3 regions of the Desulfovibrio biadhensis genome follow, and region 2 is predicted to be linked to each of the others. Evidence: predicted binding sites of a transcription regulator. Region 2 holds the regulator's gene; each other region holds the start of a gene.
The links. The regulator sigma-54, encoded in region 2, starts transcription at its own class of promoters, with help from an activator protein. The targets are predictions, from matches to a motif close to CTGGCACGGNNNNTGCTT.

Region 1 (10,174 bases), 2.2 Mb from region 2:
AGTGGAAGTCACTTCGCAATTTGCGTCGGAACCCTGGGCGCCAGGGATCTGAATGTCCTGAGGCGTCTTTTCGTAAGGGTTGACCTTGGAGAGCAGTTCGAGGATGTGCCAGCGCTCGTCGATATCCTTCTGGATGCCGGCGCGCAGGGCCTTGCTTTCCTCGGGGTACAGCTTTTCCAGAGCGGCGTAACGGTTCTCGCCGGAGAGGAACTCCTGCAGGGTGCCGTCCGGGGCCTTGGAGTCGAGCTGGAAGGGGTTCTTACCCTGCTCGGCAAGTCTGGGATCGTAGCGGAACAGAGGCCAGTAGCCGCTTGCGACTGCCAGGCGTTCTTCTTCCTGCGTACGCCCCATACCCTTGCGGATACCCTGGTTGATGCAAGGCGCGTAGGCAATGATGATGGAGGGTCCGGGGTAGCTTTCGGCTTCCACCAGGGCCTTGAGGTACTGGTTCTTGTTGGCGCCCATGGAAACAGAGGCCACGTAGATGTAGCCATAGCTCATGAGCATGCGAGCCAGGTCCTTTTTGCCAATCTTTTTACCGGAAGCGGCGAACTTGGCGATGGAGCCCATGGGTGTAGCCTTGGAGCTCTGACCACCGGTGTTGGAGTAGACTTCGGTGTCCATGACCAGGACGTTGATGTCTTCGCCGGAAGCGAGGACGTGGTCCAGTCCGCCGTAGCCGATGTCGTATGCCCAACCGTCACCGCCGAAGACCCAGATGGACTTCTTGGTGAAGAGGTCGCCCTGGGTGGCGATCTTCGCCAGGGTGGGGTCGCTCTGCCCTGCGAGGAGCTTCTTGAGCTTGTCGCCGGCAATCTTGGAGGCTTCAGCGTCATCAAAACCGTCCAGCCATTCCTGCATGGCGGTCTTGATCTCGGCGGAAGCGCCGTTGTTCATGACTTCACGCATGGTATCGGCAAGGGCGTTGCGGCGGGTGTTGATACCCAGGTGGATACCGTAGCCGAATTCGGCCGCGTCTTCGAACAGGGAGTTGCCCCATGCCGGGCCGAAGCCTTCATGGTTGGTGGTGTAGGGTGCGGAAGGTGCGGAAGCGCCCCAGATGGAGGAGCAACCCGTGGCGTTGGCGATGGTCATGCGCTCGCCAAAGAGCTGGGTAAGCACGCGGACGTATGGAGTTTCGCCGCAGCCTGCGCAGGCGCCGGAGAACTCGAGCAGCCCCTTCTGAAACTGGGAGCCCTTCACGGTGGTGCGGCTCATGGCTTCGACCTTGTGCGGCACCTTGATGGCGAAGTCATAGTTGGGCACCTGCTCATCGGTCTGGCTGGCCAGAGGCTTCATGACCAGGGCCTTTTCCTTGGCAGGGCAGATGTCTGCGCAGTTGCCGCAGCCCATGCAGTCCATGGTGTCGACCTGGATGCGGAAGTGCATGCCGTCGAGGCCCTTGCCCTTGGCGCCGAGGGTCTCAAAGGAAGCGGGAGCGCCTTCGAGTTCAGCATCGGTGGCCAGGACAGGCAGCAGAGCGGAGTGAGGGCAGACAAAGGCGCACTGGTTGCACTGAATGCAGTTGTCCTTGATCCATTCGGGCACGTTGATGGCCACGCCGCGCTTTTCGTACTGAGAAGTGGCGGTGGGGAAGGTGCCGTCGGGGGTGAAGCAGGACACGGGCAGCTTGTCGCCCTGCTGCGCCAGCATGGGGCGCATGACGTCGCTGACGAATGCGGGCTCGTCGCGCTGGACTTGCTTGTCGGCTGCGTTCTGGGCCCAGGAATCGGGGTAGTCGATCTTGATCAGGCCTGCAGTCGCCTGCTCAACAGCGGCGATGTTCATGTTGACGATCTTGTCGCCCTTCTTGCCGTAGGTCTTCTTGATGGACTTCTTGAGCAGATCCACAGCGGTTTCAAAGGGCAGCACTTCGGCAAGCTTGAAGAACACGGTCTGCATGATCATGTTGATGCGGCCGCCCAGTCCGACTTCGGCAGCGATCTTGACAGCATCGACGGTGTAGAAGTTCAGCTTCTTTTCCGCGATGGTCTTCTTCATGGCGCCGGGCAGATGGCTTTCCATGTCTTCCTTGCTCCAGGGGGAGTTGAGCACAAAGGTGCCGCCTTCCTTGATGCCCTCGAGCACGTCGTACAGGTGGACGTATGCCGGGTTGTGGCAGGCCACGTAGTCAGCCTGGTTGACCAGGTAGGTGGACTTGATGGGCTCTTTACCGAAGCGCAGGTGGGAAATGGTGATACCACCGGATTTCTTGGAGTCGTAGGCGAAGTAACCCTGGGCAAACATCTCGGTGTTGTCACCGATGATTTTGATGGCCTGCTTGTTGGCGCCGACGGTTCCGTCAGAACCGAGGCCCCAGAACTTGCACTGGATGGTGCCGGCAGGGGTGGTGTCGGGGAATTTGGGATCGATGGCCAGGGAAGTGCTGGTGACGTCGTCCTCGATACCCACGGTGAAATGCTGCTTGGGCTGCTCCTGCTTCATGTTGTCGTACACTGCGGCAACCATGGCGGGGGAGAATTCCTTGGAACCGAGACCGTAGCGGCCAGCCAGGACCTTGACGTTACGGCCGGCCTGGAACATGGCCTGGCAGACGTCGAGGTACAGCGGATCGCCGGGAGCGCCGGGCTCTTTGGTGCGGTCGAGCACGGAGCAGATCTTGGTGGATTCAGGCAGGGCGGCCAGCAGATCTTCATTGGAGAAGGGACGGTAGAGACGAACCTTGAGCAGGCCGACTTTCTCGCCCTTGGCGCCCAGGTGGGAGACGATTTCTTCGATGGTCTCACAACCGGAACCCATGGCGATGATCACATGCTCTGCATCAGGAGCGCCCACGTATTCAAAAAGCTTGTAGGTACGGCCGGTGGCCTTTTCTACCTTGGCGAAAGCTTCTTTAACAATTTGCGGTACTTTCTGGTAGTAGGGGTTGGCAGCTTCGCGGCCCTGGAAATAGATGTCCGGGTTCTGCGCAGTACCGCGAACATTGGGATGCTCAGGGTTCATGGAGCGAGCGCGGAATTCGTCGATCTTGTCATGGTTGAGCAGGGGGGCCATCTCTTCGTAATCCAGGACATCAACCTTCTGGATTTCGTGAGAGGTACGGAAGCCGTCGAAGTAGTGCAGGAACGGGATGCTGGATTCAATGGACGCGATGTGAGCTGCCAGCGCCATGTCGTGCGCTTCCTGAACCGAGTTGGAAGCCAGCAGGGCGAATCCGGTCTGGCGGCAGGCATAGATGTCTGCATGGTCGCCGAAGATGGACAGGGCATGGGCAGCCAGGGCGCGGGCGGAAACATGGAAGACGCCGGGCAGCAATTCGCCGGAAATCTTGTACATGTTGGGGATCATCAGCAGCAGGCCCTGGGAAGCAGTAAAGGTGCTGGTCAGGGCGCCGCCTGCCAGGGAGCCGTGGACTGCGCCGGCTGCGCCTGCTTCGGACTGCATTTCGCGAACCTGCAGCTGCTGTCCGAAGATGTTTTTGCGGCCTTGCGCGCACCAGTCATCAGCGAGCTCCGCCATGGTGGAAGAGGGCGTGATGGGGTAGATGGCGGCCGCGTCGCTCAGGGCGTACGCAACATACGCCGCGGCGGTGTTGCCGTCGATGGTCATTTTCTTAGCCATGCGTCTCTCCTTTTTCGAGTCGAACGGTCAGCGACTTTGATGGTTCCGATCTAAAACTGGGGCCTGTGGACCGGTTGGCAGGCCCTGACGATGTCGAGCATGCAGCAGGGGGGGGTGTCGTCAGAAACCCTCCCAGGATGTGTAATCATGGAACATCTTGAACGCCTTGTTGCGCGGACGCACCCCTGCGCAGGGGCGCATGCGCGCTTTTCGAACCCAGCAGAATTGCCGTTTGGGTTTATAATCAAGATATGTGCCATGCTCGTCCATGCGGGAACTTGCAGAACAAATTGAGGACCTTCAGGCTCCGGTGATCAATTTTGGGCACGTTTGTGCCTGTGGTATGACCATAACATGTCCGGTTTGTCGGACCATTTGAGAGGGGCTTTGGCCTCGGATTTCTTCCCCTGTGGCAAGAAACATTCCGAAAAACACAAAAACACTCTGTAGAGCGGCCCCTGTCAATAGTCAGAATTGACTTGTAACTGTCTGACATATTGCACTTAATTGCTTGTGCGCAAAAAAAGTGGGGCCACACGGTCCGGTTTGCTGCCTTTGCTACATTTCCTACAACATAATGTCTGAAAATTCGGATGCCGTCCATCCCTTTCGCAAAAAAAATGACACGTACAAGTTCTGTTGCAGTAAACGAGACTTGTGCAAAAATGAACATGTCATGTTGCAGAAATGTCACAACAGGCGTAAGACAAACGGCGCATGTGCAAAAGTTGCGCAGAAGCCCGCGGTATAGCTTGTATTCCAGAATATGAGCTGCGTCTATTCTGGAATTGCAAACTGCAATGGCCGTAATGAAACATGGGTGCACAAGTTCGTTTTGCGTTTGTTTTAAGAAAACTGTGGCTCGGGTATAGATTTTCAACGTGTGTTAGGGTGAAATTCCCTGGCATGGCAAGCGAATAGCTGTAAGTGTTGCAGAGATGCCACTGGCTGTCGCGGAATTTCCTATAAAAATTGGTTATTAGATGAAAAAATTTGTTTTTTGTAGTGACTAGGATTGTAAAAAAAGGCACAATAGGGGGTAGGGGTAGATGTTTGTCCGATTTTTCAGAATCCAGGCTGTGTATGGACTTATGAGACGCAACGCCCTGCCCCTTCAGCCGTTCGGGTATAATGATTACCAGCTGATGCACATGATGGCACGGTCTTTGTTAAAGAAATAAGGTAATGGTCCACGTTCCTCTACCCGAACGTGGGCGGAGAAAACAATCGAAGGAGCTAACGTGTCCAGGAATCTCTACATCACCGCTACAGAAGCGAAAAGCGGCAAGTCTGCAATCGCGCTGTGCGTCATGCGCTTGTTGCTATCCGGTATTCAGCACGTGGCCTTCTTTCGCCCCATCATCAATGATCCCGAAGAGGGCGGCAGAGACCATGATATCAACTTGATCCTCTCCGAGTACAAGTTGGATATTCAGTACGAAGACACTTACGCCTACACGCTTTCTGAAGCGCGGGCGCTGATAAATAACGGTCAGCACGCAACGTTGCTCGAGAATATCCTGCAGAAATACAAGTCCTTGGAATCCCGTTATGATTTTGTTCTCTGCGAAGGAACAGACTTTTTGGGTAAGGACGCTCCTTTTGAATTCGATCTCAACGCCGATATTGCCGCAAACATCGGCTGCCCCGTGCTGCTGGTCGCCACAGGAAAGGGCAGTGTCGAAGACCTGGTTGCCTCTACCCAGTTGACCATCGATACCCTGGAAGAAAAGGGTGTCGAACTTGTTTGTGTGATTGCCAACCGTTTTATCGGCACTAAGGAAGAAGCGCAGCAAGCCAAGGAATCCCTGGTTTGCAACATACACTGTGAAACGCCGCTGCTGGTCTACGTTATCCCCGAAGAGGCCAGCCTGGGTAATCCGACTATCAACGATGTGCGGAAATGGCTGGGCGGTCAGGTCCTGTATGGACACGGCAGGCTGGACACCCTGGTCAAGGACTACATCATCGCAGCCATGCATATTACCAACTTCCTTGAATATCTCGAGGAAGGCGGCCTGGTCGTCACACCGGGCGACCGCTCCGACATCATCCTTTCCAGCCTGGCTTCGCGACTGTCTTCTTCATACCCGGACATTTCGGGTATTCTGCTGACAGGCGGCCTGCAGCCCGCTTCCAGCGTGCACCGCCTCATCGAAGGGTGGACTGGTGTTCCGGTCGCCGTGCTTTCCGTGGAAACCAACACCTACAAGACCGCCCGTAGACTCATGGAATTGTATGGGCGTATCTCCCCTGAGGATGTGCACAAGATTGCCACGGCGCAGGGTGTTTTCAAGGATAACGTCAATTCCGAAGAGCTCCGTGAGCGTCTGGTGACAACGGTCTCCACGCGCATCACCCCGAAAATGTTCGAATATACGCTGATTGAAAAGGCCTCGGCAGACAAGCAGCACATCGTCCTCCCCGAAGGCAGCAGCGAGCGCATCCTGCAGGCGGCAGACATCCTGGCAAGAAGGGGTGTGGGCACCTTCACCATCCTGGGCGATCCGGACAAGGTGAAAACCAAGGTATCCGCTCTTGGCCTGCAATTCGGTAGTGATATCGAAGTGGTAGACCCCGTAAAGAGCGAAAACTACGAAGACTACGTGCAAACGTACTATGAGTTGCGCAAGCACAAGGGCCTGCTCATAGACGACGCCAAGGACCGCATGTCCGACCCGACCTATTACGGCACCATGATGGTCTACAAGGGGCATGCCGCCGGCATGGTTTCCGGTTCCATTACGACCACTGGTCAGACCATCCGACCTTCCTTTGAAATCATCAAAACAAAGCCGGAAGTCTCCATTGTGTCCAGCGTTTTTCTGATGTGCATGAAGGATCGGGTGCTGGTTTTTGGTGACTGCGCCGTGAACCCCAACCCCGACGCGCAACAGCTTGCCGAGATCGCGCTCAGTTCTGCGCATACCGCCAAAATATTTGGCATTACGCCGCGGGTCGCCATGCTTTCCTACTCCACCGGCGCCTCAGGCAAGGGACAGGATGTGGATAAGGTCGTCGAGGCTACGCGTATCGCCAAGGAACGTGCGCCTGAGCTGCTTCTGGAAGGCCCCTTGCAATATGATGCGGCCATTGATCCTGAGGTTGCCAGGACAAAAATGCCGGACAGCAAGGTTGCCGGATACGCAACAGTGTTTATCTTTCCTGATCTCAACACCGGTAACAACACGTACAAGGCAGTGCAGCGGGCGGCTGGAGTGGTCGCCATTGGGCCTGTTCTGCAGGGTCTGCGTAAACCGGTCAACGATCTCAGCCGTGGCTGCACCGTGCCTGACATTGTGAACACGGTGGCGATAACGGCTATTCAGGCCCAGGCCGAAAAAGCCCGGGCTGCAACCAGCGAAGACGCCAAGCCTGCGTAACCCGCAAGGTTTGTTTTATCGCTGACAGGGGTAGTAGTATGAGTAAAAGTACAGTTACAGACATCCATCTTGATCTCGATCGGATGCGCGTCATTTGCCAGTGGGACGAACCACGGCAGGTGGTGCTTAACAAGAACTCCATGACTGTGGCAAAACGCAAGTCGGTTTCTTTGCGTGTAACACAGGGCGGGCGATTGAACCGACAGGATCGCGAGCGTCTGGAAGGACACCCCAAAATGCCGGCCGTGTATTCCTTCCTCGAGGCTATGAAGCGGAACAATCTGCTCCCGATGAATAGCCTGGAGCCCCATACCTGCGAGATTTGCGGCGAATCCAGCCGTGTCTTCCCGCACTATGCGCCGGGGCGGAAAAAGGTGGTTTGGCGTTGTGGCGCACATCGCTACCACGATGAGAGCACACCCAAAGGCAACTGATTAAGGGCGCTCTCCCGGATAGACTGCGGGAGAGCGCCCCTTCTCTCAAATCACGCCTGCTTCTCCAGCACGACCACAAAACCCTTAACAGGGACTGACGCTTCGTTGCGCGTGGACACTTCCTGCAATGAGTGGAGCGTAAAGCCTGCATTTGCAGCCAGTTCGCGCACATATTCCGGCGCGTGAAGGTAGCGATTGTTCTCGCCTACAATAAATCCTTTGCTCTCTGTTCCGGAGGGGGGGGACTGTAAAAGCTCCAGGCTGAAGGCGAACAGGCCGCCGGGGCGCATCCGGTTGTAGGCTGCCGTAAAAACGGCGTGCAGATCTCCGACATAAACAAACACGTCCGCCGCGACAATCAGGTCGTAGTCCTGTGTCATCCCCAGGAGTACTTCTTCGAGATCGCCTTCCAGCAAATCTGTGTAAATTGCGCGTTCTCTGGCCTTGGCCAGCATACGTCGGGAGATGTCCACGCCATCCAATCTGCGCGCAAAGGGACTGAGAACAGCGCCACAGAGTCCGGTGCCGCACCCCAGGTCCAGGGTGTCCCATCCGTTGCTGGCCGCGTCCACGATCTCTTGTTTGCGCAGCCAAGGGGTGAGCGCGTCGAGGAGTATCTCCGGCCCTTTGTATTCGAGTTTTTCCTGAAGATGTCTGTCAAAAATGCCCGCATACTGGTCAAAAAGTTCACGGACGTGGGCTTCTGGGGCGCGTTCCGGGGTCGCGCGCAGTCCGATGCCAGCCAGATAGAGTGCGACGCCCTTGGCGTCGGCTGGGTCCAGCTCCAGACAGCGGGTGTAGAGTTGGAGGGCTTCATCAATGCGCCCCTGCCGTTGTAGCACGTATGCCAGGCGCACGAGAGCAGATGTGGATTCATCCAGTTCCATGGCCTTGCGAGCGGCTATTTCTGCCTGCTGCAGATCGCCTTCCTTTTCCAGAAGGTTTGCCCAGTTTGTCCATGCTTCCGCGTAATCCGGCGCACAATCTCTGGCTCTGCTGAACCACACATCGGCGCTTTGCCTGTCACCCTCGTTGAGGGCCAGCACACCCAGGTTGTTCATCGCCACAAAGCAGCGCGGGTTTTCCGCCAGGGCTTTGCGATAGCACCGTTCCGACTCCTCGATTTCACCGGCGCCTTGCAGCGTGTGCCCCAACCTGAACCAGGTGTCTTCGCATGGAGTCAGCGCAACGGCTTCACGTGCGTATTGGATGGCGGTGTCGAGTTCTCCCTGTTTTTCCAGGGCGCCTGCAAGGCCAAGAAGCACTTGCCCTTTGCTGCCTGTGTCAGGTTCCAGGCGCAGGGCGCATGAGAATGCGTCAACCGCGTCATCCAGTTCGCCAAGGGCTGAGAGCGCGCGCCCCAGATTGCAGTGGGCAGCGAGATTCGCAGGGTTGCGTCCGAGAAATTCTTTCAGAAGCGCAGCTGCTTCTTCGTGGCGATCAAGGCCATTGAGCGTGGCGGCGTAATTCAGCGGCAAGGCGCCCTGGTCCATTGTCTCTGGCCAATATGCAAGGGCGCGTTCGTAGGCTTGTGCGGCTTCTTGCAGTCTGTCGAGTCCGGCCAGGGCATCGGCAAGGGCGCGCCAGGCCGGACCATGGTCCGGGCGCAGGGAAACCCCGCGTTCCAGCAGCGGCAGCGCCTGGGCATATTCGCCTCTGGCTGCATAAACGGACGCCAGGTTTCCGACTGCGGCGGGATTGTTGGGGGCAAGCAGCAGAGATTCCCGGATGCAAGCGGCTGCGGCATCGAGTTCGCCTTCTTGAAAGTGCAGAATGCCCAGCATGTGCCTGGCCTCAGGAAATTCCTGGCTATCTCGTGCTATCTTTGCATACAACCCGCGGGCAGTGGTCGTGTCTCCCTCGCGATGCGCCTCCAGCCCCATCGCCAGCAATGAGGGAGGAATTTCTTCAGAAGTATTGCTATGCTGTCTTCGTTTTGCAGCACCCTTTTTTTTGGCTTTCATGGCGCGCCTTTTATATGGTTGGATGTTTGGTTGGTGAGCACCCTCGGTAATGAATGAGGCGATGATGCCAACAAGACAGCAAAGGTCAAGAGGCGGATGCGCATGTTTATATGAGAAAAAAGGAAGAAGAGCAGGGAAGGGGGGTGTACGTGGTTGGGGTACCCTTTACGGAACAGTAAAGGAGACATATAGGAGTAAAAGCGCCACCAGTTTCAATGTTGAGACGTGGCGCGATCAGGTCTTAAAATGTTGTCACATGAATATAAAAACAAGCAGTTATTGCAATAACTATTTTGTATCAGGGTGTATGAAAAGGAATGGCAATGCGGAAGCATCAATTTGTTAAGGTTGATTGCCTTTGTAAAAAAAAGGCAACACAGTTTGTGTGTAATTATTGCGGTGTTGTGGAATATAGAAGTAAAGATGAAGTGACGCGTATGTCAAAAATGCAGGCAAAATGCGACCATGCCAATGCTCCTGAAGCAGACCCTCAAGAGCAGTTCAAGTCGATGCTGGGCGGCAACTTTAATTGTCTTTCACCGGACTACGAAACCTATAACCAAGAGAAAGCGCGCTCTTGATTCCTGCCTCATTTCCCTTCCTTTTTGTTTCTGAATTGCAAGCTGCAATAGCTTTTGCTGTTTATTTTATACCTTAAAGGTCTAGTATGTGTTGTAAACAGCTGAACTGATGTGTTGTTGCGATTTTATTTGTGTTTATGTGTGAATAAACGCACATTTATTGCCTTCCTGTATAAATTCTTGTAATAATAATTCACTATTCGTCACCTTTGCAGTATGTGGGCGGAAGA
Region 2 (10,174 bases):
AAAAAGTTGAAAAGCGTGCTGAAGGTTGCGATATGGGTGGCACCATGCGGTTGGGCGCCTACCCCTGTGTGCTGCAGGCCGAGACCAAGGCGCACGAAGCCTATGGCCAGAAGCGCATCGACGAACGCCATCGCCACCGCTATGAATTTAATAAGAAATATGAGAACCAGCTTGCCGAAAAAGGACTTTTGATCAGTGGTCTTTCCCCTGATGAATCTTTGGTTGAAATAGTGGAATTGCCCGAGCACCCCTGGTTCTTGGGGTGTCAGTTTCATCCGGAGTTCAAATCGAACCCCATGCGCCCCCATCCGTTGTTTAGGGGATTCATTACGGCTGCCAAGCTGAACGCCACAAAAAAGGCCTGATAATGTCCGCAACACTTCTTGTCAGAAGCGAAGCCGAAGCGCTCCTTTCCCGCAGCAGGGAGGGGCGCTTCGTCATTGCCGGTCCGTGCGTGCTCGAAAGTCACGAACTCGCCATGGAAGTCGCCACCGAGCTTGCCGCCGTTGCTCATGAGCTTGGGGTTCTGGCAGTGTTCAAAAGCTCTTTTGACAAGGCCAACAGGACATCGAGCCAAGGGTTTCGTGGACCTGGAATGTCGCGTGGCATTGAGCAACTCGCTCGCATCAAAGAGGAAACGGGATTACCCGTGATTACGGACATCCATCTTCCCGAGCAAGCAACTCCAGTGGCCGAGGTGGCGGATGTGCTACAAATTCCGGCTTTTCTTTGCCGGCAAACCGACCTTTTGCTCGCTGCAGCCAAAACCGGCAGGGTGGTGAATATTAAGAAAGGGCAATTCCTTGCACCGTGGGATATGCGCCACGCCCTGGACAAAGTGTACGAGGGCGGCAATAATGCCGTTTGGCTTACTGAACGTGGCGCCAGCTTCGGCTATAACAATCTGGTGGTGGATTTCCGCTCCATAGCTGTCATGCGGCAATTCGGCGCTCCTGTGGTGTTTGATGCAACCCATTCGGTACAGTTGCCTGGGGGGCAAGGGAGTTCCTCAGGAGGGCAGCGTGAGTATGTGCCCTTGTTGGCGCGAGCTGCAGTTGCCGCAGGGTGTGACGGTGTTTTTCTTGAAACGCACCCGACACCTGACAAAGCTCTTTGTGATGGACCTAACAGTTGGCCCCTTGCCCGGCTGAAGACTTTGCTCCAAGAACTGACTGCCATCTGGAATGTGCCAAATGAGACGCTTTTCTGAAAAAACACAACGTATTAGCCGCAAAGCCCTGCAGCGTGCAAGAAACATAAGGATGCTTGTTCTTGATGTGGACGGCGTACTCACTGACGGGGGGCTGTATTACGATACTAACGGTAAAATTCAAAAGCGCTTTGACGTCCAGGATGGTTTGGGGATCAAGCTTGCGCAGGGCGCCGGTATTGAAGTCGCCCTTATTTCCGGACTGGATTCCCTTGCAGTGGAAACACGCGCACGGGAACTGGAAATCGTCGAGTATTTTGCTGGTCATGTGAAAAAGCGCGCCATTCTTGAAGATATTTCCCGTCGTCGGGAGATTGGCTTTGATGAAATGGCGTATCTTGGTGATGACTGGGTGGACATTACGCCGTTGAGTCTGGTGGGCCTTCCCATGGCCGTGGCCAACGCGCAGCCGGAACTGGCGCGCAAAGCGATATGGACCTCTTATGCTTCCGGCGGGCGTGGAGCTGTTCGCGAGGCTATACGTTTTTTGCTCTTGGCACAGGGAAAACTTCCTAAAATGCTTGAAGATTGGAGCTGATACGTGCGCAAGGCCGTTTTTATCGCACTACTGCTGCTTCTCATTGGCCTTGGCGGGCTGTGGTATTGGTGGGTGCAGAATCAAGCAGCCAAACATCTTGCCGAAACCGCCAAGCGTGTTGCCGACGTCGACCTGCAAGCGGACCTTGATGTTGATTTATCGTTGAAGGGCATTACCCTTTCCCAAGGGGAAAAGGGGGAGATGCACTGGCAATTGACAGCTAAAGAAGCCAATTACGTTCAAGAAGAGGGCATGGTCGAAGTCACCGATCCGATTATTAGCTATCGCATTGGAAAAAATGAAGAAATGCTCACTGTGGAGGCGCCTAAAGGCGCTATCCGCCAGCAAGAGCAGTGGGCCCGGCTTTGGCCGAAGGTGCACGCCACGTATGAGCAAAATGTCCTTTCCGCCGCAGAATTGATCTATGATGGCGAAAGCAGAACCATTTCTCTGACCGGGGGCGTGACACTGGCTGGTCCTCAATTTGTTTGCAAAGCGTCACAATTGCGTTATCAATTGCAGCAGGACATGATTGTTGTGGAAAAAGGCGTGGAAGCCACCGTGTACGTTGACGCTGACTTCCTCCCAGAGCAAGGAGAATCCGTAAAGTGAGTTGTGCCAAGCTGATACAGGGGGCCATCGCCTCCATGCTCATATCTCTGTGTTGCGTAACCTTTGCCATTGCGGCCACGGTTCCTGTGGACATCCAAGCCGACACAATGCGCTACAGCCCCTCCGGCAAGGAAGTAGTCTTTGAGGGGAATGTGCATGTCACACGCCAGGATGTCGCCATCAGAGCAGCAACCATCACCATCCACCTGTCGGGTAAGGCGGAGAGTGGTCCTGGTGTGGCAGCCATGGACCCGGGCGCCATTCAGAAAATCGTTGCGACAGGGGGCGTACGTATCGATTATCAGGGCAAGGTCGGCACATGCGCCACTGCGACCTATAACGTTCGCACGGGCATGCTGGTGATGGAAGGCAATCCAGCCCTTGAAGATGGCAAAAACCGTATCCAAGGGCTTGTCATCAAATTCAATCTTAAAGAAAATCGCAGCGAAGTCGTAGGCGGCAAAGGAACGCGTGTCAAAGCCACGTTCCAGGCCCCTGAAGACCTCAAAGCGCCCTAGCCATTCTGCCGCCATGCTTTTATTCATGCAAAACAATAACTCGGGGCGGAGTCTTGGATGAGCGGAACCACCGGTCTCACCGCCACGGGCTTGTGCAAGCGTTATGGCAAGCGAGAGGTTGTCAGAGATGTGGCGCTTTCCCTGCAACAGGGCGAAATTGTAGGCCTTTTGGGTCCTAATGGTGCAGGGAAGACGACCACGTTTCACATGCTGGTGGGAATTCTGGAGCCCAACCAGGGCGAAGTCCGTCTGGATGGCGCCCCTATAACTCGCTGGCCCTTGCACGAGCGGGCCAATCACGGCATCAGCTATTTGCCCCAGGAAAGTTCGGTTTTCAAAAAACTGAGCGTCTTGCAAAACCTTGAACTGATACTTCAATACACGGGTCTCTCCCGCAAAGAGCAACGGCAGCGTTCAGCAGATTTGCTTCAGGAGCTTGGTATTTCACACCTTGCCGGACAAAAGGCGCTGCACCTTTCCGGTGGTGAGCGCAGGAGGCTGGAAATCGCACGCGCGCTGATCCGTAAGCCTCGCTTCATGCTGCTGGATGAACCATTTGCCGGAATCGACCCTTTGGCTGTAGATGATATTCAAATGATTATAGGTGGGCTGCGTGAGAAGGGCATAGGTGTTTTGATTTCAGACCATAATGTGCGAGAAACTCTCAATATTTGTGACAGAGCTTCACTGGTGTTTGAAGGAAGGGTGATATTGGACGGTGCTCCGGAAGCCATTGTGGCGGATGACCGAGCCCGTAGAGTATACCTGGGCGAAGGCTTCAGTCTCTGATGCCGAATATTGTTGCTCCACCATCTGGAACGGTGTTTCTTTTCTAATCAGCTTATATTTTTAATCTTTTTGTATCTGTTCCGCTTCGGGGAACATGTGATGCGTGTTGCAAGCATGGGCCGGATATGGCACATAAGTTGTTACACCAAATCGCATGTACTGGGCGAAACAGGGATTTGACTTTGAGGCCCGTTCGTTGCATGAAGCCGCCTTCAGCGCAAAACCGTTGGGGGGCGGAATAGGGCGGTTTTTGTTGGTTTAACCCTTATACTCGCCGAAAACGGCATTTGCCTATGGCTCTCGAACTCAGACAACAGCTCAAGCTCACACAGCAACTCGTCATGACGCCCCAGTTGCAGCAGGCGATCAAGCTGCTGCAACTTTCCCGTCTCGAATTGTTGGACACAGTGCAACAAGAGCTGATGGAAAACCCTTTCCTCGAAGAACATTACGAGGACGAGGGGAGAGAGAAGGCCGTTTCGGAAGAGATTCGTCCAGATGCGCCGTCGTCCAGCCAGGAAGAAATCATCCGCAATGCCGACTGGGAAGACTACCTTGGAGAATTTTCAAGTAGCTCCCGTCAAATGCAAATGCGTGAGTCGGAATCTCCTGAAGATCAGCTTTCCCTTGAAGGACGCTACGCAGTAAGACCCTCCCTTGACGGTCATCTCGAGTGGCAATTACGGCTTTCTGATCTGAGTGAAAAAGAGAAAGAAATCGGCGAAGTTGTCATCGGGAACCTGGACACAAACGGGTATCTTCAGGCCTCTGCGGAAGATATTGCGGCAATGTCGAACGCCGATCCCGAAGTTGTGGAAAAAGTCATCCTTGAGATGCAAACTTTTGATCCTGTAGGTGTTGCCGCACGCACCCCTCAGGAATGCCTTTTGGTACAACTCCATTCCTTCGGTATGGATGATGATCCCGTTCTTGTGGAGTTGGTTAAAGAACATCTCGAAGATCTGGAAAAAAAGCGCTACAAACCTCTGTGCCGTAAGTTTAAAATCAGCATGGAGGACATAAAAAATTATCTGGAACAGTTGCAACAGCTCAATCCCATGCCAGGGGCGAGCTTTGGCACTGGTGAACCGTTTTACGTAAGCCCGGATGTGTACGTATATAGATTTGGCGACGATTTCCATATCCTTCTCAATGAAGACGGACTGCCAAAGCTCCAGCTTAATTCTTATTATATGGACAACTTGCAAGGTCCTTCCAAAGACAAGGACTACATGCAGGAAAAAATGCGTTCCGCCATGTGGCTGATGAAAAGCCTTTATCAGCGCCAGCGGACGCTTTATAAAGTAACAGAGAGCATAGTAAAGTATCAGCGTGAGTTCTTTGAACAAGGCGTCACCCGGCTCAAGCCTCTGATACTTAAAGATGTTGCCGAGGACATTGGCATGCACGAATCCACGGTGAGCCGGATCACGACAAGCAAGTACGTGGCTACTCCCCATGGTATTTTCGAGCTCAAGTTTTTCTTTAACAGTGGACTGGGGATGGATGATGGCAGCCAGGTGGGTTCTGAAAGTGTCAAGGCCACCATCAAGCAGCTCATAGGGGAAGAAAACCCCAAAAAACCTTTGAGCGACGAACGCATTGCCGAAATCCTCAAAGACAAGCTGCAGGTCAACATTGCCCGCCGTACCGTTGCAAAATACCGAACCGCTTTGAATATCGAGTCGTCTTCCAAGCGCAAGGAAGCCTTTTAAGTCCGCCATCCACAGGTAGCGAGATTATGAGACCAAGGAGGATATAGTATGAACATCAACTTTTTCTTCAAACAATTCGAACCGTCTGAGCATCTTAAGAAGTATGCTCGCAGACGTTTTGAGAAAATACTGAAATTTTTGAGCAACCAGGAGCAGATCACTGAAGTGAACGTGACTATGCTCGTTGACAAATTTCGGCACAAAGCAGAGGTCGTCATCACCTCCGGGCAGTTGCACATTACTGCCAACGAGGAATCCGAAGACATGTATTCCACCATTGACCTGGTTCTGGACAAGGTTGAAGCGCAACTGCGCAAAGTCCGGGAAAAGAGCAAGGATCATCGTCGGGGCAAAGGTGGCGGAAAAACTCCCCAGCCTGTCCGGATGGAATATATTTCCTTTTCCGAAGGCGAAGGGGGGCAACGTGAACGGACTATCGTCTCCCGCGACGACTACGAGCCCAAGCCAATGAATGTTGACGAAGCCGCCATGCAGCTCGACAACCTTAATTATGAGTTTCTGGTGTTCCTCAATGCTGAGACCGAACGAGTGAACGTCATTTATCGCCGCAAGAACAACGATTTCGGCCTCATTGATCCGGGGTTTTAGTCTCATGAAATTAGGGGATTATCTGGACAAAGAACTGGTGCTGCCTGATCTGAAGGCCAAGACGAAATCTGAAGTCCTGGCTGAGCTTGTGGAACCCATAGGGCATAAAATCCCAGGGTTTGATACGGAAAAAGCACACAAGGTTCTGCTGGAACGGGAATATCTCGGCACTACTGGTATCGGCGATGGCGTGGCCATTCCCCACGGCAAGCTGGAGAGCCTCGATGATATCATTCTTGTGGTAGGACGCAGCCCAGAGGGTGTGGACTTCGAAGCTCTTGATTTCAAACTGTGCAATGTTTTTTTCCTGGTGCTGGCGCCCGAACAGGTCGCCGGCATCCATCTTCGCATCCTGGCGCATATCTCCAGGCTGCTCAAGGATGAGTCCTTCCGGGCATCATTCATGGCCTGTGAGGATAAAGATACGCTCTGGGATTTGCTCTCGCAGACCTAACCAAAATCAAGGCTGTCGCTTCTGCGGCAGCCTTTTTTTATTACCATTGCAGAGAAGAGGGGAATGTCTCGTGCACGCCTATCCGCTGCTCATTGTCACCGGGCTTTCCGGCGCTGGTAAAAGTACGGCCTTGAACGTCTTTGAAGATCTCGGCTTCTTCACCGTGGACGGGGTTCCGGCAAGCATGGCGCCCAAGCTTGTTGGGCTGTTTTCCGGGCAAGATAATCTTGATGTGAAGGGCCTTGTTCTCGGTGTTGATGTGCGCCACAGAAAATATCTGGGCGACTGGAACCAGGCGCTTGAAGAAATTGAAGCCCATGGCGCCAAGCCACAAATAGTTTTTGTGGAGGCGCGTACAGAAGTTCTTGTCCGTCGCTACGCTACCACCAGACGCCCGCACCCTATGGAAGGAACAGATTTAGGGTTGGAGCAGGCTATTGAGTTTGAACGCGATCTTCTGTTGCCCCTGCGACGTAAAGCCGCACTTGTGCTGGACACCTCGCTATACTCTATCCACGATCTTCGCCGTGCCATTCAGGAAAAATGGAGCAGCCTGGAAGCGCCTTCCACTGGTATGCGCATTCATATCGTTACTTTTGGCTTCAAGTACGCCCCACCTTCGGAAGCGGATTTGGTTTTTGATTTGCGTTTTTTACCCAACCCTTATTTCGAGGATAGTCTTCGTGAATTGAGCGGCAAGGATCCAGAAGTTGCATCCTATGTGCTCGATGGGGAGCCGGGTAAGGAATTTTTGCGTAAATTCTTGGATTTTTTGCATTACGTGCTGCCACTTTATCAAGTTGAAGGTCGCTACCGACTGACCCTGGGCATTGGTTGTACTGGCGGGCGCCATCGTTCTGTCGCTGTTGCCGAAAAGGTTTTTGCCTCCATAAAGCAGAAAGGGTACTCGGTTTCCATCGAACACAGGCATCTGGACCTGGGCTAGGCTGTAGTGTAGTCTCCCCCCGATTCAAAGAGAACGCGAGTGCCGTAAGACGTTGCATTGCGGCACTGGCGGGTTTTCCCTATTATGTATGCATGCGATGTACCCACACGTCCTAACAGTTGGGTGGAAAGGGAAAACGCAAGCAGATGCATTGTGTGGACATCACGCTAGATAAGGTGCCAATCGGATGAGTAATAATAGCGAACAGGAAAAGAAGCTTGGCGTCGTCCTCGTGACGCATACAGAATACGGAGCCTGGTTGTTGAAGGCTGCAGAAATGATCCTCGGCCCGCAAGACGGGTGCATGTCTGTGAGTGTCGATGTTTCCAAGAATGTAGAGGAAACCGTCAAGAGCCTGAAAAAATGCGTTGAGCAATGCAACACCGGCGTTGGTGTGATGATTCTCACAGACATGTTTGGCGGCACGCCGACGAATTTGAGTCTTTCACTACTTGGGGGGCAAAAGCTCGAAGTCGTTACAGGCGTCAACCTGCCCATGCTGCTCAAGGTTCTCAACTCCCGGACTGAATCATTGGAAAACATGGCCAATGCAGCCAGAGAAGCTGGGGTGAAAGGTATTGTCGTTGCTGGCGAAATTTTGCGTAGCAAGGTCAAGGATCAATAGCAGATGTTTTGGACCAGGATTGACAACAGATTAGTGCACGGGCAGGTTATCGAAACCTGGATACCCTTCACCAATGCCAAGAGGCTGGTAGTGGCTAACAACGAACTGGCGAAAGACGTTGTGCAGCAAGATATAATGTCTCTGGCCATTCCCCACGGCGTTAAGGCCAACTTTGTTTCTGTAGAAGAGGTTGCCGACTTCCTGCAAAAGCTGAAGCTCAGAGTAGGGAAATCAGACGTGCTTGTGCTTTTCGCCAATTGTCTTGACGCCAGAAAAGCCTATGACGCCGGTCTGGATTTTGGTTTGATCAATGTGGGGAATCTCCACTATGGCCCCGGAAAAAAACAACTCTGCGCCCATGTTGCGCTTTCTTCTGCGGATACGGACTGTCTCGAGTATTTCCAGGATCATGGCGTAGAACTTGATTTCCGCTGTATCCCTTCGGAAAATATTCAGGTAAAGCTGCCATGGTGATGCATAATTTGCCTGATCCCTTTTGGCTTCTTGCCATCAGTTTTTTTTTGCGGTTTTTTCCCTTTTCCGTTTCGCACTGAATATCGGGATTCTGGAGCGCCCCCTGGCTGTTGGATTGATATGGGGCGCCTGCACCGGAGATTTCAGCACGCCTGTTGCAGTCGGCGTGTTTTTTGAGCTTTTCTGGCTGGATCAGATTCCGGCTGGCACTTATATTCCCCCAAATAGTGTTCTGAGCACGTTCCTTTGTCTCAGTCTGTGTGAATATTTCAAACTTTCACAACCAGGAGAGATTGTCTATCCGCTGGTATTAACCATGCCCATGGCCGTGTTGGGCGCCAAGCTTGAATACCAGCAACGTCGCTGGCAGGATGGCGGATATAATTCCCTCTTGCACTGGTCGCGCATGCCGGGCCATCGGCGGCATCCACATAAACCAGAACGCCTTGTACTCTTTTCCCTGGTGCAACTGGTTGCACTAAACCTCGCGCTGTTCACCCTCGGTCTTTTGGCGATTCTTGGAATCCTGCTCCTGCTTGGTCTGGATGACAAAGCCGCCATGCTGGACCTGCCCCTTGGCTGGGCGCATCTATGGTTTCTTGCAGCTATCGGCGGCTTACTGGCGTTACGTGTCAAGCGATCGTATATAATTGTCGCCTGCGGCGTAGTCCTGCTCGCTCTCATCAGCATCCTTTGAAACTGCTAAGTTTTAACGCTTCTCAGAACGGTGCAAGATGGCCGTGAGCCTAGAAGTGGTCAGGAAAATGCTTGGCAGTATCTGCAGATTGTGCTATTTGGCGCAAGCCTTGACAGAAACAGATCAAAGGCACGCGAATTTATAGGTGGACCGGAGCTTGGGTCCGGCAACCATGCGAATCGCGATTGAAACCGAGGATAAATCACAACATTTTGGAGGAGGCTTTATGTCCGTTTACGTATTTGGTCACAAGAATCCGGATACCGACACCATCATCTCTGCTATTGCTGTTGCTGATGTTTTCAGCAAGTACCAAGGCATGGATTGCAAGGCTGTTGCTCAGGGCGACGTGAACCCCGAAAGCAAGTTCGTGCTGGACAAGTTTGGTCTGGCTGCTCCTGAAGTCAAGACCTCTTTCGCCGGCGAAAAAGTTATGCTGGTCGACCATTCCGACTTGGCTCAGAGCCCTGACGATCTGAAGGAAGCCGAGATCGTAGGCATCGTCGACCACCACAAGCTGGGCGACGTCACCACCTCCAATCCTTTGGAAATGTGGGTTTGGCCTGTAGGCTGCACCTGCACCATCATTTACAATATCTACAAGTTCGCTGGCGTCGAGATCCCCAAGGGCATCGCCGGTGGCATGATGTGCGCCATCCTGAGCGACACCGTCATGTTCAAGTCCCCCACCTGCACTGACGCCGACAAGGCTGCTGTTGAAGCCTTGGCCAAGATCGCTGAGGTTTCCGACTACATGGCCCTCGGCCTTGAGATGTTCAAGGTCAAGAGCGCTGTTGAAGGCACCCCGATCCGCGACCTGGTTTTCCGTGACTACAAGGACTTCGACATGGCTGGCAGCAAGGTCGGCATCGGCCAGCTCGAAGTTGTTGATCTGGGCATCCTGGATCCCGTCAAGGAAGACCTCTACGCCGAAATCGGCAAGGTCAAGGCTGAAGGCCGCCACAGCGTGTTCCTGATGCTTACCGA
Region 3 (10,174 bases), 2.3 Mb from region 2:
ATATTCACGATGTCGCGGGTGGGGCCCAGGATAACGCCCTTGCACCCTGCGTAGGTGCAGCCGCGCATGGTGATGATGCCGGGAATGGTGCGCACGTTGGCCATGATTTCAGGATTGGCGCCGCTCTCTTCCTTCTTGTTGATCACGATCTGCTTGGCGCGTTTGCGCTTGACCTTGGGAGGATACTTCTTGAGCAGCTCTTCCTTGATGGCGTCCGCTTCCCAGGCGATCTTCTTCTTGTTTTTGAGTGCCATGTGGTTACCTCGTATTGTTTCCGGCCCCGGGTATAAGGGGCGGTTAGGCTAGGCTATGGATTTCGCCCCGGTCTCACCCGTACGGACACGAACCGCATCCTCAATGGGCATCACGAAGATTTTTCCGTCGCCGGGCTTGCCGGTCTTGTTGGTATCGATGATCGTTTGCACGATGTCGTCCACATCCTCGTCGGGCACCACCACAGTGATGACACGCTTGGGGTAGAGCAGGCCTTTTTCGCCCAGAAGGGCGGCGGCTTCTTCGTAGCCCTCTCCAGCGCCTTCCAGCACCTGAGAGTTGACCAGCCCTTTGCCCCGACCTTGCGCCTCGTGAGCGAAGAAGGCGTCAACGCCGGCTTCGGTCAGAGCTTGCTTGGTGCGGTTCATCATGGGCATGCGCACAATTGCGATTATTTCTTTCATGCCTCGGCCTCCGCGGGTTCGGCGACAGCGGTGTCACAAACGCCGGTGCTGATGGTGTAGACGCTCTCAACAGGAGAGACGAAAATTTTACCGTCGCCGTAGTTGCCTTTGGAACCGGTGCGTGCTGCGCGCATGATGGTTTCGACAACAAAGTCTTTGTCATCGGCGCGTACAACGCACATGATTTGGGTTTTGGGGATTTCGTCGTAGGTTACTTCACCGATCTTGATGCCGCGCTGTTTGCCGCGACCTGCAACGGAAAACTTGGTCGCTGCAGGAAAGCCTGCGTCCAGAAGCGCTGCCAGAACGTCGTCGACTTTCTCGGGGCGTACGATTGCTCGAACCATGATCATCATTGCGGTATCTCCGTATTCTTTTTAAGCGTGATTAAAGGGTCGGGCCTATGCAGCTTCGAGCAGACCGTATTCCATGAGCAGCTTTTCAAGGTCTTCGATCTCCAGAGGCGTGGGGATCACGAACATTTCATTTTTGTCGATGGCTTCAGCCAGGTTGCGGTAGTGCTGTGCCTGGGGGTGATCAGGGGCGTAGTCGATGACCGTCTTACGGTTGATCTCGGCCTGCTGCACCATGTTGTCGCGGGGCAGGAAGTAGATCATCTGGGTGCCCAGGCGCTTGGCGAGCTCTTCGATCATCTCTTTTTCGTTGTCGACGTTACGGCTGTTGCAGATGAGGCCGCCCAGGCGAACGGTACCGGACTGGGCGTACTTCATGATGCCCTTACAGATGTTGTTTGCAGCGTACATGGCCATCATCTCGCCGGAGCAGACGATGTAGATCTCGTCGGCCTTGCCGTCGCGGATGGGCATTGCGAAGCCGCCACACACAACGTCGCCAAGAACGTCGTAGAAGGCGTAGTCCAGGCCTTCGCTCTCTTCGTAAGCGCCGAGGGATTCGAGCATGTTGATGGAAGTGATGATGCCGCGGCCGGCGCAACCAACTCCAGGTTCGGGGCCACCGGACTCAACACACCAGGTGCCGCCAAAACCTTTTTTGCGGATATCTTCGAGATCGACGTCTTCACCTTCGTCACGAAGGGTGTCCAGAACGGACTTCTGGGCCAGGCCGCCCAGCAGCAGACGCGTGGAGTCTGCCTTGGGGTCACAGCCTACAACCATGATTTGTCTGCCCATTTCGGTAAGGCCGGCAACGGTGTTTTGTGTTGTTGTGGATTTGCCTATGCCGCCTTTGCCGTAAATAGCTACCTTTCTCATTGTCTCCTCCATGCGGTTTGATTGTCGTTTCGTTTGGCAATGCGTGCGGATGAAAGCCACAAAGGCAAGGCGCGTGCCACAAATGCGTACCATGCGTATTTTAATTTATAACATACTGTTTTGATGAAGTTTCATGAAATGGATACAAAAAAGTCACGTTTTCTGAAATAGGCGTGAGAGTGGGTTAGCTACAAAACCAAAGTGTACTGTGCTACAAAAATGTAGCGTTTTTTGTAGTCTGCTCCACAACACATGCAAGAAGGTGTGGGCGCGCGCCTCCAGGTATGTCGCACCCTTTGGGGCCTGTGCGTCTGCAGCGCCTTGTCTGGCACCATTCTTGCCTCTTAGGCATGACCGCATTCCCCTTGTGCACGGAGCTGCATTGGCGCTTTGGGAATGAAATGAGACCAGCAGAGAAGGAGACGGACCATGCCTCAAGGAATTATCGACAGCACCCTGCGTGAGGGGGAACAGTGTTACGGCGTGTATTTCACCCCGGAAGAGAAAGAAGAGCTCATTGTCAGGCTGGGCCGACTGGGCGTGGATGAAATAGAGATCGGCGTACAGGGGCAGGAAGACCTGAATGACCTGCTGCAGCTTGCGTCCAGGGTTGCGCCCAATGTTGCGTGCAGCGTCTGGTGCCGCTCAAGGGATGAAGATGTGGTGGCTGCTGCGCAGCATGGCTGCAGGATCAACATGGGGTTGCCCGTGTCCGAGGATCATGCCCGGCAACGGCTGGGGTTGGAATTGGGGGACATTCCGGTTCTTGCTACAAAAATGGTGACCCTCGCAAAACAGAGTGGCGCGCCGTATGTTTCCTTGGGCCTGGAGGACGTTTCCCGCGCGGCTCCTGAAACAATCCTGGAAGTGGCTGCCGCCGCTCTGGATGCTGGGGCGGCGCGCATAAGACTTTCGGACAGTGTGGGCCTTCTGGACCCGGGACGCATGGCCCTGCTTGTGGAACTGTGTGTCGAATCACTGGGCGACCGCCCGGGCTGGAGCCTGGGCGTCCATTGTCACAACGATTTCGGTATGGCCATGGGCAATGCATCCACTGCTTTGGCCACCGGCGCATCCTGGGCCGACGCTTCCGTACTGGGCATTGGCGAACGCGCCGGCATCACCCGTCTGGAGGAACTGGCTAGCTGGCTGGCCCTGCAACGTGGAAAGACTTCCTACAATTTGGGAGAACTTCGCGGCCTGTGCGCGATGGTGGCCGAGGCGGCGGATTTGCCGCCTTCGCGTCTGCACCCCATAGTGGGGCGCGATGTTTTTTCCTGCGAGAGCGGTTTGCATGTGCATGCCGTGTCCAGGAACCCGGCTCTTTTCGAGCCCTTTGACCCGCGCCACGTCCAGGGCGAGCGTAAGATGTCCGTGGGCAAGAAAAGTGGCCGTGCAGCGGTGCGCGGTGTTTTGCGTAAATTTGGCGTGGATTTGCCTCCGGCAAAGTTGGAAGAGCTGGTTGCAGACTGCAGGCAACATTCCGCCCGTCTGGGGCGCCCCTTGTCCGATGCCGAATTGTTATCGCTTGCCGTGCGCAGCATGGGAAAGACGGAGCAGGACATGCAAAGCAAAGAGTTGCAGCACGCCTGAAACAAACACAAAACAAGCGAGTGATACATACTGCCCATATTGTATCCCGCCTTCCTGCGCCCTCTGAAAAGACACACCAGCCAGGCCCTGTTCACGGTTGTTGACAGCCGTGGCAGGGCCATTTTAACAAGCTCCCTATATTCTGTTAAAATCGAAAAACAGCCCTGGAATGCAGTTGATGGCGGTTTGCCGCCACAAACTGCCTTCGCAACCCCGTGTTTCAGAAGGGGCGCTGCCTGTAAGGGGCAGTTTTCTTAGGGAGAATTCATGGCCAATTATCTTGTGCGCGGCATCCTCATCGGCGGTTCCCTTGGGGTCCTGGCTTCACTCGTGGGTATATTCGATATGGGCCGGGGCGCTATTCTTGGCGCCACTGCCGGCGGTTTTGCCGGGTGGACAATGGAAAGCAAGCAGCAGCGCAAGCAGGAGGCGGCCAAAAAGGCAGAGGCCGCACGCGAGCGGGAAATGGCCGACGCCACGGATTCCACTGATTCTGATGACGGGAAAGACTGAAGCGGTGGAGCCATGAAAGCTGAACGCATGCCGGGGGGGACACATTTGTCTTCTGCATCGTTTGCGCTTTGGTACGGGAGACTGGCTCAGTGAAAGGGGGGACATTCAAATACCTGGCCCTTATGTGGCTGGTTGGAATCGCCCTCTATATTGGATTGGTTCTTTTCCCTGTCCGTTTTCCCCTCGTAGACCTGCCTGTTGCCGGAGGGGTTGCGGTTGGCGACCTGTTGCATTTTCTGGCCTTTGTCATCCTGGCCGGGTCCTTCCCCATAGCCTTTTCCTCCAGGTTGCTCGCTCTCTTTTCCCCCGTGGCGCTTATTTTGCTGAATGTGGTTCTGGAATTCGCCCAGATGCATATTCCTAATCGCCGATTTTCTGAAATGGATGTTCTGGCAGGCACCGTGGGTTGTCTTGTCGGCGCCCTCATCGGCTGGATTGTTCGCATCGCGGGCAATAAAAAGGCCCCTTCCGAACGGGTATGAACCGTTTGGAAAGGGCCTGTTGCGCTTTATAGCCTAGGGTCGCTATTGAGCCGGCGCCGCCTCGGGTTTTTCCTCGGGGGCATCAGCCGCCGCCGGTTTTTCTTCTTTTGGAGCGGGATTTTCTGCAGGAGGCGCAACAGCCTGAGCCGCAGCCTCATCCGGCACGAAGATCACGCCGCCCTCTGTCTTGTCGGGATGCTCGGCGCGGTACGTCATGACCCTGCTGATGACTTCTTCGAACTCACTGATGGGGGCGGCGCCGGAAATCAGCACTCCACCCACCAGGAAAGACGGGGCGCCACGCAATTGCAGCATGTTGGCCGTTTGCAGGTCGCGTTGCAGGATGCCTTTGATCCGTTCACCCCTGAGCGCTTCTTCGATTTTGTCCGTGTCCAGGCCGAGATTTTTGGCCTGTTCGTCCAGCCATGCTTTCCCGCCCTCTGCCAGTTCCTGCCGGTGCTCAAAAAGGATGTCATGCAGTTGCCAGGCCTTATCCTTGTCCTGCATGGCGGCTGCTTCAAAGTACGCAGCGGCCAAGGGCGCCATTTCATGCGAGGAAAGGGGCATGTGCAGGAACACCAGATTCAGCTTGTCGGGGTGGCGTGCGAGGAGTTCCTTGATGACCTTGTTGGCGTTGGCGCAGTGCGGGCATTGGAAATCGGAAAATTCCACTATATTGATGGGGGCGTCCTTGGGGCCGAAAACAGGGCGCTCCTCGGAAACCGTAACGCGCAGCGGATTTTCCAGTTGCTCCGCGATCTGGTCCTGACGTTCTTTTTCGCGTTTGAGATTTTGCCCTTCCAAAACGATATCAAACATTTCCTCAGGATAATGGTGCAACAGGTCCATGACCATTCTGGGGTTTTGGCGGATGCCTTCTTCCAGTTTGGCCGGGGTCAGCTCGCCGCCGGCCATACTCGAGACCATGTAGCCGGTGGCCAGGCCCAACAACAGGCAAATGACGGCAATGACAACAGTACGCATGAATCCTCCTCATGAAAATGAAAACCGGCTCCGGAGCAGGGGCAGTGGCCGGCCGCCTGCATTGATGGATGTACGCCGAGTTGCAGTCGATTTCGGGGTTAATGATCCAGCGGCGCGTTCAGAAGTTGCCGCTTTTTGCGGTAACCACCGCTTAGCCTCGCTGTAGCGCGGCCGTTTTTATAACGTAGCGCAACAAAATGTAAGCATTTTGTTGTTGGCAGTAATAACGCGCTCCAGCCTTGGTTGCAAGACAGTTACTGCAGCAGTTTTGGGGGGTGTATACCGCTTTTTCATAATTTTTTGCTACATTGGTGCATCGTATGGAAATAGCGAATGAAAAAAAAGTTGCAAGAGGGGGGCTGTTGGATTGACAATCTGAAGGGGCAACTTATTTATAAAGTAAGGCGGGACCTGCTGCCCCGCCAGGTTGATAGAAAAGGACGGAAACGTAAACGGAGGGTAAAGCGGCATAGAAACGCACTACTACCCAACATACGGCGAGCTGAGTCGCCATTGTAAGAAAGAGCGCGTGCGCTGAAACAACCTGACGGCCTCCCAGACCGAAAGGCGGGAACAAACCGAAGGTTGACCGGGATGACCGGAACAGCGCACTTTTTTTTATTCTCTTCTCCACAAAATATCCTTTTCCCATAAGTCTTTGCATTCCACATTGAAAATCTTCAGTAAAATGTCACTTGCCGCTGTTGCCATTCGGCGGGGCTGTGATACTTTGCCCCCGGTACGGCGACGCGCTGCCGACATTATCTTGATTGTGAGAGGAGAGGGATAACATGCGATTGCTTGCCGTATTCTGCTGCGCCGTCCTTGCGTCGGTGCTGTTTTTGCAGGCTTGGGGGGCTTCGGCCGAGAAATCGCCCGAGGAAATGCTGAAAAGATATTGCACAGTGTGCCACAACCTGGAACGTGTGCGAAAGGCCGTTGGGAACAGGGACCAGCAGGGGTGGACCGACTATATTTCGCGCATGCAGGGTAAAGGCGCGTCCATTACAGACAGGGAAAAATCACAACTGGCCACCTTTTTGGGCGACCTTAAAACACCGACCTTCTGACCCCGTTCAGGGGCACCTCTTTTCCGGTGCGGCCTTTGGCCGCGCTGCTGCGTAAAATCCCTGTGAAAGTCCGGCAGGCAGGGCGTTTCGGACAACGACGATGAGCAGCCTCACATTTCGCGGACGGCAGGCCCTGGCCTTGCTGTTTCTTCCTGCAGCTGCAGGATGCGCACTCTGGCTTTTTGCTGTGTGGGAAACACCCCATGCCGCCGCCGGCTGGTACCGGGTGCTGGGCAAGTTGTGCGCACTTGTGGGGATCGGGCTCGCGCCTGCCGTGGCTGCATTGGGGATGCGCCAGCCAAAGGCGGAGCGATATCTAGGGCTCGAGCGCATGCTCAGAATGCATCAGAAGCTGGGCGTCTTTGTTGTTGTGTTGCTCGTGGCTCACGCTTCGCTGATGATCGCCACCTTCACCTCCTTTACGGGGCGCACTCCGCTGCAAGCCCTGCAGTCATTTGCAGAGGTGTGGGAGATGCTGCTCGGAATGTCTGCCCTGGGGCTCGTTCTCCTGGCAACGGCGCCCGCCGGTTTTACAAAATTCATCTGGAAACAGCGCCGGCAGCTCCGGCAACAGGAAAGGGCACCGTCACCCCTGCTGCCCTCTGCAATCCCGTTTTCATACTGGAAACCGCTGCACTTGCTGCTGTATGTGGCTGTGCCGGCCGGCATGCTGCATGGTTATTTTAGGGGCAGCGAAATGAACGCCCCCGTTTTTGTGGGGTATTGGCTGCTTTGCCTTACGCTTTTTCTGGCGTGCGCGTCGCAGCGCAGTTTCCTGCTCCTGAAGGGGCACAGGCGCATGCGTCTGCGCGTTGCTGCCGTCCGTCCGGAAAACCATGATATTGCAACCATAGTGCTGCAACCGGAGAAAAAGGGGGCGCTGCCACCCTATCTTGCCGGGCAGTTCATGCTTTTACGTATTCCATTGCAGGGGCGTTTTTCCGAGCCCCACCCCTTTACGATAGCCTGCCCTGCGCCTCCTGATGGGAGAGGTGGGCAGGAAATTTGTTTTTCGGTCAAACGTGGTGGCCGCTTTACCCAGGCGTTGCATGAGCTGGAGCCTGGAACCACGGTGCGTTGCGAAGGCCCGTATGGGGTCTTTTGTCGTGATGCTGCCCGGGCCTTGCCCCATTTTACCGCTGGCGAAGAAGAGGGCGTTCATCCGGAACATCCGCTTGCGCTCATTGCAGGAGGTATCGGCATAACCCCGTTTCTGTGTCTGCTGCGGGCCATGGCGCAACGCCAGACAAAAAGGGAAGGGCAGCGTTCGCGGCAGGTGCATGTGGTCTGGGCCAACAAGACCGTGGCCGATGCGTTTGCCCTGGACGAGCTCAAGACCCTGAGTAAAGTGCTCGACCTTTCTGTGACGCTTGTTTTTTCCCGCCAGACAGTGCCCGAAGGGCTGGGAGTGGAGGCCGTGTACGGCCATGTGGAGCGCGAGCTGCTGGAAAGGCTCTTTTCAGGGGGGGAGGCCTTTCACCTCTGTGGCCCCCCTGCCATGCAACAAAGCGTGCTGCATGCCCTGCACAGCGCCTTTGGCCTGCACGAAAGCGCAGTGGAGCGGGAATTGTTCATCTGGTAGCGCTGCGCGTTGCTCGTCTGCAGAATGAAAGCGACGCCTGAGCGAGTTTTGACGGGGTTTTACTGCGCTGAAAGATTGACAGCCAGGGGCAATTTGGGTGAACTAGCGTGCTTTGCACGCTTTTTTTCACCGTTTTTATTGGAAACGGGGTGGAGCGGAAACTGCGTGTTCCAGACGCATGTGCTTTGTATAAATAAAATTTTCGCTCCTGCGACATTTGCCGTGCGGCATTGCCGTCGGCAAAACTGTTTTTTTATGGCTTCGAGCCGTACGCAATCCGACGTTTTGCGCGCGTAATATTCCGCCTTCTGGAGGCTTACAAAAATGTATCTTAGCATCAACTGGCTGCGGGAATTCGTTCCCTACGAGGGGTCGGAACAGGCCCTGGGCGACAGACTGACAATGATGGGCCTTGAGCTCGAGGAAATTTTGCACCCCTTTGCCGGGTTGAAGGGCGTTGTTGTGGGGCATGTGCTTACCTGTGAAAAGCACCCCCAGGCGGATACGCTTTCGGTTTGCACTGTGGATGCAGGGCAGAGCGAAACGCTGCAAGTGGTGTGCGGTGCGCCAAACGTAGCGGCAGGGCAGAAGGTTGCCTTTGCGCCTGTGGGCGTCACCCTCCCCAATGGACTGAAGCTGAAGAAAGCCAAGCTCCGCGGCGTTGCCTCCCATGGGATGATCTGCGCCGAGGATGAACTCGGCCTTGGGGAAGATCATAGCGGCATCATGGTCCTGGACGCCTCTTTGGAGCCGGGGCGGGAACTCATAGACGCACTGGGTCTGGATGAGGTGGTTTTCGACATTGGCGTTACGCCCAACCGCGCCGACTGCCTGAGTGTTCTGGGGCTGGCCCGCGAAGTGGGCATTGCCTTTGATCTGCCTGTGAGCCTGCCAAAGGTGGAGCTGCAGGAAACCGGCAAGGCCGCCAGCGACTATGTGCGCATTCAGATAGACGATCCGGAACTCTGCCCTGCGTATCGTGCACGCGTTTTGGAAGGGGTCACCATCAAGCGCTCTCCGGACTGGATGCGTTGGCGTTTGGTCGCAGTGGGGCAGCGCCCCATCTCTAATATCGTAGACATCACCAACTATGTGATGTTCGAGCTGGGGCAACCCTTGCACGCCTTCGACCTGGACCTGGTGGAGGACGGCGTGATCCGTGTTGCGCCGGCCGACGACGGCATGCGCTTCACCACGCTGGACAATCAGGAGCGTATCCTGACCGCCAATGATCTGTTGATCTGGGACGGTAAGAAGCCCATTGGACTTGCCGGTGTCATGGGTGGGGCAAATTCCGAAATGCACGCGGGCAGCTCTGGCGTACTTCTGGAGTCGGCTGTATTCCGCCCCGCCAGTATCCGCAAGACGGCGCGGCGTCTGGCGCTCCCCAGCGAAGCCAGCTACCGTTTCGAGCGTGGCGTGGACCAGCCTGGTTCGTTGTTGGCCCTGAACCGCGCCGCAGCCCTGATGGCCCAATACAGTGGGGCAGAGCTGCGGCCGGGTGTTGCCGAGGCCGAGCCGCGCCCCTGGAAAAAAACGAGCATCACCTTGCGTCCTTCTCGTGCTCGCAAGCTTCTTGGGCTTACGGACGAGCTGGGGATGGACGATGCCTTTTGCAGCCGCGTGGTTTCTAGCATGGGGTGCGATGTGGAAATGGGCGAGGGCGCATGGACTGTCTCTCCTCCCAGCCACCGCCTGGACCTGGAGCGCGAGGTGGACATCATCGAAGAACTGGGGCGTGTTTACGGGGCAGACCGTATCCCCGCCACCCTGCCGCAGATAAAAAAGCCACTGGATATTTCCGGCAAGAAGGATTCGCCCCTGGAAGGCGAGTACAATTTCAATGTCTGGATCAAGCGCTGGGCCTCCGGCGCAGGGCTGAGTGAAGTCATCAACTACAGTTTTGTGGGGCAAAAGGACCTGGATCGCCTGGGCCTGCCGGAAGAAAACCGTATCCCGGTGAAGAACCCCCTGAGCGACGAGCAGGACGTGATGCGTCCAGAGCTGGCGCCCGGCATGTTGCAGAACCTGCGCCACAACC

Region 1: a site for sigma-54 is predicted at 3,825-3,842, ahead of nifJ (pyruvate:ferredoxin (flavodoxin) oxidoreductase). Genes of this name have one in related genera too.
Region 3: a site for sigma-54 is predicted at 2,235-2,252, ahead of ACZ5EH_RS09170 (LeuA family protein). Genes of this name have one in related genera too.

The regions. Positions count from the first base shown of each region.
Region 1 is NZ_AP042477.1:2,150,185-2,160,358, forward strand. It holds gene nifJ (pyruvate:ferredoxin (flavodoxin) oxidoreductase) at 1-3,582, opposite strand, end outside; gene pta (phosphate acetyltransferase) at 4,824-6,965, shown strand; gene ACZ5EH_RS09405 (hypothetical protein) at 7,004-7,399, shown strand; gene ACZ5EH_RS09410 (tetratricopeptide repeat protein) at 7,450-9,363, opposite strand; gene ACZ5EH_RS09415 (hypothetical protein) at 9,687-9,944, shown strand.
Region 2 is NZ_AP042477.1:4,375,255-4,385,428, reverse strand. It holds gene ACZ5EH_RS19045 (CTP synthase) at 1-365, shown strand, start outside; gene kdsA (3-deoxy-8-phosphooctulonate synthase) at 368-1,210, shown strand; gene ACZ5EH_RS19035 (KdsC family phosphatase) at 1,263-1,748, shown strand; gene lptC (LPS export ABC transporter periplasmic protein LptC) at 1,752-2,360, shown strand; gene ACZ5EH_RS19025 (LptA/OstA family protein) at 2,357-2,878, shown strand; gene lptB (LPS export ABC transporter ATP-binding protein) at 2,936-3,667, shown strand; gene rpoN (RNA polymerase factor sigma-54) at 3,961-5,382, shown strand; gene hpf (ribosome hibernation-promoting factor, HPF/YfiA family) at 5,431-5,991, shown strand; gene ACZ5EH_RS19005 (PTS sugar transporter subunit IIA) at 5,996-6,445, shown strand; gene rapZ (RNase adapter RapZ) at 6,516-7,391, shown strand; gene ACZ5EH_RS18995 (PTS sugar transporter subunit IIA) at 7,579-8,016, shown strand; gene ACZ5EH_RS18990 (PTS sugar transporter subunit IIB) at 8,020-8,490, shown strand; gene ACZ5EH_RS18985 (PTS sugar transporter subunit IIC) at 8,513-9,187, shown strand; gene ACZ5EH_RS18980 (manganese-dependent inorganic pyrophosphatase) at 9,414-10,174, shown strand, end outside.
Region 3 is NZ_AP042477.1:2,096,899-2,107,072, forward strand. It holds gene nifD (nitrogenase molybdenum-iron protein alpha chain) at 1-254, opposite strand, end outside; gene ACZ5EH_RS09155 (P-II family nitrogen regulator) at 303-677, opposite strand; gene ACZ5EH_RS09160 (P-II family nitrogen regulator) at 674-1,033, opposite strand; gene nifH (nitrogenase iron protein) at 1,079-1,909, opposite strand; gene ACZ5EH_RS09170 (LeuA family protein) at 2,339-3,502, shown strand; gene ACZ5EH_RS09175 (hypothetical protein) at 3,770-4,015, shown strand; gene ACZ5EH_RS09180 (VanZ family protein) at 4,105-4,497, shown strand; gene ACZ5EH_RS09185 (DsbA family protein) at 4,540-5,481, opposite strand; gene ACZ5EH_RS09190 (hypothetical protein) at 6,273-6,551, shown strand; gene ACZ5EH_RS09195 (FAD-binding oxidoreductase) at 6,652-8,133, shown strand; gene pheT (phenylalanine--tRNA ligase subunit beta) at 8,458-10,174, shown strand, end outside.